3 regions of the Saccharopolyspora phatthalungensis genome follow, and region 2 is predicted to be linked to each of the others. Evidence: riboswitches for the same ligand, from Rfam matches in the RefSeq annotation. Region 2 holds a riboswitch; each other region holds the start of a gene.
What was found. A riboswitch is a leader RNA that binds a small molecule or an ion and turns the genes downstream of it on or off. The one in region 2 is predicted to bind glycine.
Positions count from the first base shown of each region.

Region 1: linked by a shared signal. The riboswitch ahead of gcvP (aminomethyl-transferring glycine dehydrogenase) and the one ahead of gcvH (glycine cleavage system protein GcvH) in region 2 are both predicted to bind glycine.
Region 3: linked by a shared signal. The riboswitch ahead of gcvT (glycine cleavage system aminomethyltransferase GcvT) and the one ahead of gcvH (glycine cleavage system protein GcvH) in region 2 are both predicted to bind glycine.

Region 1 covers NZ_JACHIW010000001.1:5,832,248-5,836,277, forward strand. The annotation lists gene garA (glycogen accumulation regulator GarA) at 1-167, shown strand, start outside; gene BJ970_RS26625 (bifunctional nuclease family protein) at 561-1,037, shown strand; gene BJ970_RS26630 (MerR family transcriptional regulator) at 1,276-1,848, shown strand; glycine riboswitch at 1,941-2,043, shown strand; gene gcvP (aminomethyl-transferring glycine dehydrogenase) at 2,218-4,030, shown strand, end outside.
Region 2 covers NZ_JACHIW010000001.1:2,957,555-2,961,584, reverse strand. The annotation lists gene BJ970_RS13665 (L-serine ammonia-lyase) at 235-1,590, opposite strand; gene gcvH (glycine cleavage system protein GcvH) at 1,619-1,990, opposite strand; glycine riboswitch at 2,038-2,136, opposite strand; glycine riboswitch at 2,137-2,241, opposite strand; gene BJ970_RS13655 (PucR family transcriptional regulator) at 2,352-3,905, shown strand.
Region 3 covers NZ_JACHIW010000001.1:3,561,953-3,565,982, forward strand. The annotation lists gene bioB (biotin synthase BioB) at 1-122, opposite strand, end outside; gene glyA (serine hydroxymethyltransferase) at 211-1,491, opposite strand; gene gcvT (glycine cleavage system aminomethyltransferase GcvT) at 1,517-2,620, opposite strand; glycine riboswitch at 2,837-2,935, opposite strand; gene BJ970_RS16480 (hypothetical protein) at 3,058-3,519, shown strand; gene BJ970_RS16485 (hypothetical protein) at 3,636-3,791, shown strand; gene BJ970_RS16490 (ribbon-helix-helix domain-containing protein) at 3,891-4,030, shown strand, end outside.

The sequences.
Region 1 (4,030 bases), 2.9 Mb from region 2:
AGGGCAACGACTTCGTGGTCGTCGACGTCGGCAGCCTCAACGGCACCTACGTCAACCGGGAACCGGTGGACACCTCGGTACTGGCCAACGGTGACGAGGTGCAAATCGGGAAGTTTCGACTGGTGTTCCTGACCGGCCCGATCGATGGGGGGCCAGGCGCCCGCTGAGGGCTTCGGAAACGATTTTTCGATCTGCCAGCGGGGCGACGCCGAGGCGGCGTCGCCCCGCTGGCGCGTCAAGGTACTGCGCAGCCGAGATCAACTGCGTCCTCGCGCGGGGAATTTCCCAACGTCGCAACCGGTTTCTCCGTCCCAGTGCCTTCCTCCGCACCGGTTTCACCGGCCGGTGGGCGGTGTATCGTGCTGGGTAATGCTCGATGAGGAGCTCAGCCAGCGGTTCGGGCCAGATGCACCCGGCAGGAAGGCCGCGAATTCGGTGGTCGACCAGACCGCTATCAGGGATGGGCGTGTCCGCCGTATCGCGGGTAGCGTCGGAGGCGTCGGTGCGCGATCCTCGACGGGGATGTCACGCTTCGGCGCGCTGGAGGAGGCGATGTGACGATGAGCAGCGAGATGCGCGTCGTCGGCGTGCGAGTTGAACTACCAGCAAACCAGCCGATTCTGCTGTTGCGCGAGGCGCACGGCGAGCGTTACCTGCCGATCTGGATCGGCTCGGTCGAGGCGACCGCCATCGCACTGGAGCAACAGGGCGTGCGGCCGCAAAGACCCCTGACTCACGACCTGCTGAAGGACGTTATCGGCGCCCTGGGGCGCGACCTGGAACAGGTGCGGATCACCGATCTGCAGGACGGCACCTTCTTCGCCGAGCTGGTGTTCGACGGGGATGTGCGGGTCTCGGCGCGGCCGAGCGATTCGGTGGCGCTGGCGCTGCGCATCGGGGTACCGATCCACGCCGATGAATCGGTGCTGGACGAAGCGGGGCTGGTCATCCCGGACGAGCAGGAAGACGAGGTGGAGAAGTTCCGCGAGTTCCTGGACTCCGTATCGCCGGAGGACTTCCGCGGCGCCGACACCTGATCCTGCCGATCCGCCCGACGAGACATCCCGGCCCCCGCTTGCGCCCGCAGGCGGGGGCCGGGTCGTCCGGGTGTCCGCGCGTCGCGTTGACCTCCCCGCGGGCCGGGCATACCGTCAAGTTACGCGAATTGCTCCGGTGTGATTCGGCCGCTGGGCGGTGTTCGCGGCCTTGGATCGTGATGATTCGGGCGCTGGTGATCGTCGTCGTCGGCTTGGTGCCGGACGAGGGGAGGCAGGCGTGGTCGAGGAAGCACCCAACCGGGATGCTGCCGCGGAGCAGGGCGAGCTGTTCCCCGACGCCTCGCTACCAGATGAGCTGGTCGGCTACCGGGGCCCGGCCGCCTGCCAGATCGCCGGCATCACCTACCGCCAATTGGACTACTGGGCGCGCACCAAGCTGGTCGGCCCGTCCATCCGCAGCGCCGCCGGTTCCGGCTCGCAGCGGCTGTACTCGTTCAAGGACATCCTGGTGCTCAAGGTGGTCAAGCGCCTGCTGGACACCGGGGTGTCGCTGCACAACATCCGGGTCGCGGTGGAGCACCTGCGCAACCGAGGCGTGCAGGACCTGGCGCGGCTCACGCTGTTCAGCGACGGGACGACGGTCTACGAGTGCACCTCTGCCGAGGAGGTGGTCGACCTGTTGCAGGGTGGCCAAGGGGTGTTCGGTATCGCCGTCAGCGGCGCGATGCGCGAGATCAGCGGCACGATCCACGACTTCCCGGCCGAACGGGCCGATGGCGGCGAACTGGCACCGGCGGTCGACGACGAGTTGTCCCGTCGGCGGCGGGACCGACAGGCCGAAACCGGCTGATCCCGGCCCGGTGCCCGACCGGGCGGTGTGCGGCGGGTGACATCGCGGGTCCTATGTGGCCGGCTGATCGGGTAAGCTGCCGCTTACATCGCCGACCCCGTGCGGGAGAGTCCGGCCCCGGCTTCGGCCGCGGTCGGCGCCGAAGGAGCAAGCCTCCCCGTCAACCTCTCAGGCCACCTGGACCGCACGGGCGAGATACCTCTGGAAAGAGGGCGCACCACGGCCGTGGTGCATCCCGCCGACGGTGCAAGCCCGGGCTCCGGGTGAAGCTCTCAGGCGTTCGCTTCGCGGACAGTGACAGAGGGGGAGAGCAGAGCAGCCGCGGCTGCACTGCCGCCCTTTGTTCGCCGCGATGATTGAGGTTTGGCGATGACCGACGTGACCCACGACCGCATCCCACTGGCCGCCCTGGAGCACGGTACGCCGTTCGCCGACCGGCACGTCGGGCCGATGCCGGCCGAGCTGGCCCACATGCTCGACGTGATCGGCGTCGGCTCGTTGGAGGAGCTGGGACAGAGCGCCGTGCCGGACACCATCCGGGAAGGCGACCTGCAACTCGCGCTGCCCGAGCCGGCCACCGAAGCGGAGGCGCTGGCCGAACTGCGCGCGCTGGCGCGCCGCTGCCACCCGCACACCGAGATGATCGGGCTGGGCTACCACGGCACGATCACGCCGCCGGTGATCCGGCGCAACGTGCTGGAGAGCCCCGCCTGGTACACCGCGTACACCCCATACCAGCCGGAGATCTCGCAGGGCCGGCTCGAAGCGCTGCTGAACTTCCAGACGATGGTGGCCGACCTGACCGGGGCACCGGTGGCGAACGCGTCGATGCTCGACGAGTCCACCGCCGCGGCCGAAGGCATGACGCTGGCGCGCCGGGCGGGCCGGTCGAAGTCGCCCCGGTTCGTGGTGGACGCCGACACGCTGCCGCAGACCATCGCGGTGATCGAGACCCGCGCGGAGCCGTTGGGCATCGAGGTCGTCGTCGCCGATCTGTCTCCAGGCGCGCAGGCGCTGCCGGAGGGCGAGTTCTTCGGCGCGCTGGTGTCCTACCCGGGCGCCTCCGGTGCGGTGCGCGACCAGGAGGAAATCATCGCCGAGGCACACCGGCGCGGCGCGAAGGTCGTCGTCGCGGCCGACCTGCTCGCGCTGACGCTGCTGCGTTCGCCCGGCGAGATCGGTGCGGACGTGGTGGTCGGCAGCACGCAGCGCTTCGGCGTGCCGATCGGCTTCGGTGGTCCGCACGCCGGGTTCATGGCCGTGGCCAAGGGACTTGAGCGGCAACTCCCGGGCCGGTTGGTCGGGGTGAGCGTGGATGCCGACGGCAACCAGGCCTACCGGTTGGCGCTGCAGACCCGCGAACAGCACATCCGCCGCGAGAAGGCCACCAGCAACATCTGCACCGCGCAGGTGCTGCTGGCCGTCGTGGCGTCGATGTACGCGGTGTACCACGGCCCGGCCGGGCTTCGGTCGATCGCGACCCGCGCGCACCGGATGGCGGCAGTGCTCGCCGAGCAGTTGCGCCGCGGCGGGATCGAGGTGCTGCACCGGGAGTTCTTCGACACCGTCGTCGCGAAGGTGCCGGGCAAGGCCGATGACGTCGTCGCCTCGGCCCGCCGGGGCGGCATCAACCTCCGCCGGGTGGACGCCGACCATGTCGGCATCAGCTGCGACGAGACCACCACGCGGGCGCACCTGGCGACCGTGTGGCAGGCATTCGGCATCGCGAGCGTCGACATCGACGAGCTCGACGCCGAGACCCCGGACGCGCTGCCGAAGGCGCTGTCCCGCACCTCGGAATACCTCACCCACCCGGTGTTCCACACCCACCGCTCCGAGACCTCGCTGCTGCGCTACCTGCGGCAACTGTCCGACAAGGACATCGCGCTGGACCGCAGCATGATCCCGCTGGGCTCGTGCACGATGAAGCTCAACGCGACGGCCGAGATGGAGCCGATCACCTGGCCCGAGTTCGGTTCGCTGCACCCGTTCGCGCCCGCCCAGGACGCCGAAGGGCTGCTGTCGATCGTCAAGGACCTGGAGACCTGGCTTGCCGAGGTCACCGGCTACGACGCCGTGAGCCTGCAGCCCAACGCTGGCAGCCAGGGCGAATTCGCCGGCCTGCTGGCGATCCAGGCCTACCACCACAGCCGGGGTGCCGCCGACCGGGACGTGTGCCTGA
Region 2 (4,030 bases):
AGGGAACCTTTCTGTCACACCGTCCGCGAGCCGAGTACGCGGGTCGGGTACGGATCTTCAGGTGGGCGTCGGCTTCCGGGTTTTCAGATACGCCCTGCACTCCGAGAAACGGATCTCGAGGAACAAACTCACCGGGGCCAAGGCCGGGGGCGCAAGAACGTTCCCCGCGCCGCAGGAGTGCTGGGCGCGACCGGTGACAGGAAAGTTCCCATGCTCACCGGTCGCGCGGCGTGGTCAGCATTCGATGACGTTGACGGCCAGACCGCCGCGTGCCGTCTCCTTGTACTTGACCTTCATGTCCCGGCCGGTCTCCCGCATCGTCTTGATCACCTTGTCCAGCGAGACGAAATGGGTGCCGTCGCCGCGCAGTGCCATCCGCGCCGCCGTGATCGCCTTCACAGACGCGACCGCGTTGCGCTCGATGCACGGGATCTGCACCAGACCACCGATCGGGTCGCAGGTGAGCCCGAGATTGTGCTCCATCGCGATCTCCGCGGCGTTCTCCACCTGGCTCGGGGTTCCGCCGAGCACCTCGGCGAGCCCCGCGGCGGCCATTGAGCACGCGGATCCGACCTCGCCCTGACAGCCAACCTCGGCCCCAGAGATCGACGCGTTCTCCTTGAACAGCACACCGACCGCGCCCGCCGCGAGCAGGAACCGCACTACACCGGCGTCGTCAGCGCCGGGCACGAACCGCATGTAGTAGTGCAGTACCGCGGGCACGATCCCCGCCGCCCCGTTCGTCGGCGCGGTCACCACCCGCCCACCGGCCGCGTTCTCCTCGTTCACTGCGAGTGCGAAGAGCGTGACCCACTCCAACGGGTCGTCCCGATCGGTGAGCGAAGCGGCCAGTTCCGCCGCCCGACGCCGTACCTTGAGCCCGCCGGGCAGTTCGCCGGACTTGCGGCATCCGTTATCCACGCATTCCCGCATGACCTGCCAAATGCCTAGCAGCTCCTTGTGCACGGCGTCTTCGTCGCGCCACGACAGCTCGTTCGCCAACATGACACCACTGATCGGCAGCCCTGACTCGGCGGTTCGGGTCAGCAGTTCAGCACCGGTGCGGAACGGGTAGCGCACCGCGGTCTCGTCCGGTTTGATCCGATCGGCTCCGCTGGCTCCCTCGTCGACGACGAAGCCGCCGCCCACCGAATAGAACACCGCACTTTCCAGCGGGGCATCGTCGGTGCCGGTCGCGGTGAACCGCATCCCGTTGGGGTGCAACGGCAGGGACTTGCGCCGATGCATCACCAGGTCGCGGTCCACGGTGAACCGGATCTCCTGCACCCCGTCGAGGCGCAGCCGCCCGGTCTGCTTGATCTCCACCACACGGTCCTCGACGGCCGCCGGGTCGACGGTCTCGGGACTGTGCCCCTCCAGACCAAGCAACACCGCTTTCGGGCTGCCGTGCCCGTGCCCGGTCGCCCCGAGCGAACCGAACAGTTCCGCCTTGATCCTCTTGACCTGCGGCAACCGGCCCGCGCTGTGCAGGCGTTGCGCGAACAGCTTCGCTGCGCGCATCGGGCCGACGGTGTGCGAACTGGACGGCCCGATGCCCACCGAGAACAGGTCGAAGACACTGATCGCCATTGATCGCCTCCTGCCTCGCCTGCCCCCGCTACTCCGCGACCAGGTCCGCGTACTGCTCGGCGGTGAGCAGCGAACCGGTTGCGGTGGCGCGCACTTCGAGCAGCCAGCCCTCGCCGAACGGGTCGGCGTTGACCAGCGCCGGGTCGTCCACGACGGACTCGTTGATGGCCACGACCTCGCCCGTCACCGGCGCGAACAGGTCGCTGACGGATTTGGTGGACTCGAGTTCGCCGCAGGCCTGGCCGGCTTCGATCTGCTTGCCGGCCTCGGGCAGTTGCACATAGACAATGTCGCCGAGCGCTTGCGCGGCGTGTTGCGTGATGCCGATCCGGACCAGCTCGTCGCGGTCCTCAAGCCACTCGTGCTCTTCGGTGTAACGCAGGTGGGCAGGCAGAGACATCTCGGGAGGCTCCATCGCTGTCGGGGCACGGGCATGCCAGTTGCTGGGCCTCCCCCTCTGTTGCGGAACCTGAGAGCTTCGCCGTGGCTGTCGCGGCTTGCACCGTGGGTGGAGCGTCAACGAGGACGCACGCTTTCCAGAGTTGCCTCGCCCGAACGGTCATGGATGCCTGAGAGTTTGTGGGGAGTCTTGCTCCTTCGGCGCCCTGGCGGCTCGGCGCGAGCTCGCAGGGTCTCTCCCGCACGGGGTCAACGGCCGGTATGCGATTGTCGATGTGCTCAGCAACGATAAACGGGCCAGCCCTGGTGTCAATGCCCTCCCCCTTCGACCCGTGGCGGCCCCCGATATCAGGAGGCCGGGGATGCTGGAGATCCGGGCGCTGGTCGAGCGGGTCGGGCCGACGCTGCTGCGCGCCGTGATCGTCCCGGACCCGACCGTCTGCGTAGGGGATGTCGTCATCGCCGAGCCCGATCAGCCGCCGACTGCGGCGGGCGGTGATCTCGTCCTTGGTGTGGCCGTCACGGGTCGCGAGAAAGCGGTGGAGCTGACGCGGGTTTGCGGTACGCAGGGCGCCGCAGCGGTGCTGCTGAAACCGCCGATCGCCGCGGATGACGCCGTGGCCACCGCAGCCGAGCGGGCCGGGGTGGCCCTGGTCGAGGTTCGGCCCGGTACCGCTTGGGCGCAGTTGGTTTGGTTGATACGTGCCGCGCTGGCCGGAACGGGCATCGAAGAAGACACGCGCAGCAGCGGGGTGGGCGATTTGTTCCGGCTCGCCGATGCGGTGGCCGACGTGGTGGATGCGCCGGTCACGATCGAGGATGCGCATTCGCAGGTCCTGGCGTATTCGGCCCGGCAAGACCTCACCGATTCGGCGCGGGTGTCGACGATCATGGGTCGCAAGCAGCCCGACGATGTGCTCGCCAAGTTCCGGGCGCGCGGCACGTTCCGGCAGATCAGCAAGGGCAGTTCGGCGATCTTCGTGCCCGCCCAGCAGGACGGTACGTTGCCGCGGCTTGTGGTGCCGATCCGGATGGGCGGCGAACTGCTCGGCTCGATGTGGGCCGTGGTGCCCGGTGAGGTCTCGGAAGAACGCTCCACCGCCTTCGCCGATACCGCGCCGCTGGTCGCACTGCAATTGCTGCGGTGGCGGGCCGTGGCAGACGCGGAGCGACGACGATCCGCCGAGCAGGTCCGAGTGCTGCTGGAGGGCGGTGAAGGATGGCGGGCTGCCGCCAACGAGTTAGCGGTGCCCAGCGAGACCCATCGGGTCGTGGCCATTGAAATGCCGTCGTCCGCAGGCCCAGCGGAGGGGCATCGGCTGGCGATGTGGGAATGGATCACACGTGGGATCGGACGGCGCCCGTTGGTCACCGAGATCGGCACCATGCTTTACGCACTCGTGCCCGACCGGGCCCGCACCGGCGGGTGGCCGGATCTGCGGCAAGCGCTCATATCCCACGACGTGTCGCCACGCCCGCTGATCGCGGTAGGCACCGCGGTAGCGGTCGCTGAACTGCCGCAATCCCGATCGCAGGCCGAGGAGCTGATCAGTCTGCTGCGCACCGGCCAGTTGCAGGATCGGGTGGCGGTGTACGAGGACAACTGGCACCTGCTGGTGCTCAGCCGGATGGCCGGGGCGGCGACTGATGCCGGCATCGGCACCCTCGGGCCGGTGCCGATGCTGCGCGAACACGACCGCATGCAGGGCACGGAGTACCTGGCCACCCTGCACGCTTGGCTGCGCCATCCCGGCGATCCACGACAGGCGAGCCGGGAGTTGCGCGTGCATCCGAACACCTTCCGGTACCGGATGAAGCGGCTCGCCCAACACGTCGACATCGACCTCGAAGACCCCGATGTCCGCTCAGCACTGCTCGTACAACTGCTGGCCGACCGCTGGGCGCAGCACGGCTGAGAGCAAGGGAACCTTTCTGTCACTCCCACCGCGATGAGCCGCGCGACAGCGGATCAGCTGAAGGGAACCTTCCTGTCACCGCGGATGCGCGGACACGCCCCAGAGCAAGGGAACCTTTCTGTCAC
Region 3 (4,030 bases), 600 kb from region 2:
CCGGCGGCGGCCACCACGTCCAGCACGTCGAGGTCTTCGGTGAGCAGGGCGAGTGCCTCATCGCGGGTCGGCGCACTCCGGTCGAGTGCCTTCGCGACCAGCTCGTCCAGCGAGATCGTCATGCCAAGAGCCTCGCCGACCCGCGATGGGGCGACAACGCCCCCGCCCTACAAGATCCACATCCGTGCTTTGTCGGGACAAGTCCTCACTTCAGAGGTTGGGGTACAGCGGGTGTTTCGCGGCGAGTGCTTCGACGCGGGCACGCAGCTTGGCGCTGGTGGTCTCGTCGAAGCCGGGCTTGAGCGCCTCGGCGATGATGTCGGCGACGTCGGTGAAGTCCTCCTTGCCGAAGCCGCGGGTGGCCAGCGCCGGGGTGCCGATCCGCAGCCCGGAGGTCACCATCGGCGGCCTGGGGTCGTTGGGCACCGCGTTGCGGTTGACCGTGATGCCGATCTCGTGCAACCGGTCCTCGGCCTGCTTGCCGTCCAGTTCGGAGTCGCGCAGGTCCACCAGCACCAGGTGCACATCGGTGCCGCCGGAGACCAGCTGCACCCCGGCCTTGCTGGCGTCGGCGGCCAGCAGCCGTTCGGCCAGGATCTGAGCGCCCTCCACGGTGCGGCGCTGCCGGTCGGCGAACTCCGGCGAGGCGGCGACCTTGAACGACACCGCCTTGCCGGCGATCACGTGCTCCAGCGGCCCGCCCTGCTGCCCCGGGAACACCGCGGAATTGAACTTCTTGGCGAACTCCTTGTCCGAGGACAGGATCACGCCACCGCGCGGGCCGCCGAGGGTCTTGTGGGTGGTGGTGGTGACGACGTGGGCGTGCGGCACCGGGTTGGGGTGCAGCCCGGCGGCGACCAGCCCGGCGAAGTGCGCCATGTCGACCATCAGGTAGGCGCCCACCTCGTCGGCGATCTCCCGGAACCGCTTGAAGTCCAGTTGCCGCGGGTACGCCGACCACCCCGCGATGATCAGCTGCGGCTTGGTCTCCCGCGCCAGCCGGGCGACCTCCTCCATGTCGACGCGGTGGTCGTCCGCCCGCACGTGGTAGGGCACCACGTTGTAGAGCTTGCCGGAGAAGTTGATCCGCATGCCGTGGGTGAGGTGGCCGCCGTGCGCCAGGTCCAGGCCCATGATGGTGTCGCCGGGCTTGAGCAGCGCGAACATCGCCGCCGCGTTGGCCTGTGCGCCGGAGTGCGGCTGGACGTTGGCGAAGGAGGCGCCGAAGAGCTCCTTGACCCGGTCGATGGCCAGCTGCTCGACGACATCGACGTGCTCGCAGCCGCCGTAGTAGCGGCGGCCCGGGTAGCCCTCGGCGTACTTGTTGGTCAGCACCGAGCCCTGCGCCTCCAGGACGGCCTGCGGTGCGAAGTTCTCCGACGCGATCATCTCCAGCGTGGTCTGCTGGCGGTTGAGTTCGGCGCCGACCGCCGCCGCCACCTCGGGATCCACCGCGGCCAGCTGGTCGTTGAACAGGTCCGGTGTCGACATGGTGTTGCCTCCTGGTTCGATCTCGTCAGGCATTGCGGCGGTAGAACGGCAGCTCGACGACCCGCACCGCGACGTTCGTGCCGCGGATGTCGACCTGCAATTGGGTGCCGGGTTCGCTGTGGTCTCGGTCGACGTAGGCCATCCCGATCGGATGGCCGAGGGTCGGGGACGGGGCGCCGCTGGTCACGACGCCGATCTCGGCGCCCTCGGCGTCCAGCACGCGGTAACCGTGCCGGGGCGCTCGGCGCTGCTGAGTGCTCAGCCCGACCAGCGTGCGTTCGGTGGGCTTCTCGGCGGCGCCGGCCAGCGCGGCCTTGCCGACGAAGTCGCCGGGCTTGTCGAGTTTGACTACCCGGCCGAGGTTGGCGTGGAACGGCGTCAGGTCGGCGGAGAGCTCGTTGCCGTACAGCGGCATGCCCGCCTCCAGCCGCAGCGTGTCGCGGCAGGACAACCCGGCGGGCCGCAGGCCGTGCGGCGCGCCGGACTCGGTCAGGGCCTGCCAGACCGCCTCGGCGTCGCCGGGCGCGGTGAACAGCTCGAAGCCGTCCTCGCCGGTGTAACCGGTGCGCGCCAGCAGCACGTCCTTGCCCGCGACCTGGCTGCGGTAGCCCGCGTAGTACTTGACCTCGGCGAGGTCGGTGTCAGTCAGCGGCGCGAGGATGGCGACCGCGTTGGGGCCCTGCACCGCGATCAGCGCGTAGTCGGCGGAGACGTCGTGGTGCTCGGCGTCGAAGCCGCTGACCCGCTCGGCCAGTTCGGCGGAGACCACGGCGGCGTTCGCCGCGTTGGCCACCACCAGGAACTCCTGCTCGCCGAGCCGGTAGACGATCAGGTCGTCGAGCACGCCCCCGGCGGCGTTGCACATCATCGTGTAGCGGGCGCGGCCGGGCTTGATCGCGGACGCGTTCGCGACCAGTGCGTAATCCATCGCCTCGGCGGCCTGCGGCCCGCTGATCCGGATCTCACCCATGTGGGTCAGGTCGAACAGGCCGGCGCCGTTGCGCACCGCGTTGTGCTCGGCGGTGTCACCGGAGTAGCGCAAGGGCATCCGCCAGCCGGCGAATTCGGTGAACGTCGCCCCGAGGGCTTCGTGCACGTGGTGCAAGGGCGTCTGTCGTGGCGACGACATGGGTGAGACTCCTCCTGGTGGGCGCCGGTCGGCAGTCGAGGGCCGGTCAGCTCACTGCGCCCAACCTTATCGGGGGCGCCTCGACCCCGGCCTGCGCGGGCTTGCGCTGGTCGGGCGGTCTCCCCGGAGTCATTGGCCTGAGAGTTTCACCACCCTCCAGGGGGTGGTTTGCACCGTGGGCGAGAAGCGTGCGCTTCTGCTTTTCTCCGTGTCGCCTGGTGCCGTGCGGTGCCGGTGCCTGAGAGTTTGCTGGGGAGTATTGCTCCTTCGGCGCTCCGCCCCCGGAGGAGTCGGAGTCTCTCCCGCACGACGTCATCGGCGCGGTATTCGATTGTGCGAACAGGACGCTACGAACCGAACGTGACCCAGTCAACCGGACGGGCGAGTGATCTCGAACCGACTTGCGGCGAAGTTCTGAAAAAGTTCAGAATGGGGTCATGCGTGAGGTGCAGTGGAGCGAAGTGCAGCGCGACCCTAAGGGAGTCGCCGAATTAGTCGATCAAGGCGATGTGCGGATCCGCCGTCGGGACGGTGCGCCGCTCATCCTCACCCGCGAGGACCGGACCGTCGGCGCTTCGGAAGGTGCCGCGACGGCGGCGCGCGCGGTTCGCGCCGCGTTCAAACACTTGTCGCCGGACGAGCTGATCGACATGCTCTCCGAGGAGTTCCCCTGGGTGGCCCTGCTGCCATCCGGTGAACGCTCCGAATTCGCCCTGGATTTCGCGCAAACCTTCCGCGCGTCCGCGGAACTCGGAAGCTGGGCTCCGCTCAGCCAGACCGTGCATGAATGGAAGGCGACAGCACTCGTCTACACCGATCCCGAACTGGTCAAGCGCCTAAGTGGGCCGATAGAGGGTGACTATGGCCCGGTGCCTCCGCCGGAAGGGGTCGACGAGTGACGCCGAAGCGCGGAGACCGAAGCGGACGGAGTGAGCTTGCGGAGTGCTCGGCTGATTCGTGCCCGTTTTGTCGGTAGCCTGGTGACAGCCGTGACTCCGATCCGCCGGGAGCGACGATGTCTCTGTTCAAGAAGGTCGCCGACTTCGCCAACAGCCCGCAGGGCCGCAAGGTGATCGACCAGGCCAAGAAGTACGCCTCCGGCCCGAAGAACAAGGAGAAGATCGACCAGGTCAAGAACAAGTTCTTCGGCAAGGGCGGCAAGAGCCACTGATCGACCCCCAGCAACGGCCCCCGGCGAAAGAAGTTGGGGGCCGTTGTCGACACCTCGGGGGCGGTGGTATCGCTTGCTACCAAGCGATACCATCGTCGCATGGCTATGACTCTGCGGCTCAATGACGACGACAACGCGAAGCTCCGCGAAGTGGCCCAACGCGAAGGTCGTTCGATGCATGAGATCGCTGTGGCGGCGCTGCGCCAGTACTTCGCACGGCAGGAAGAGTTCCGGGCCGA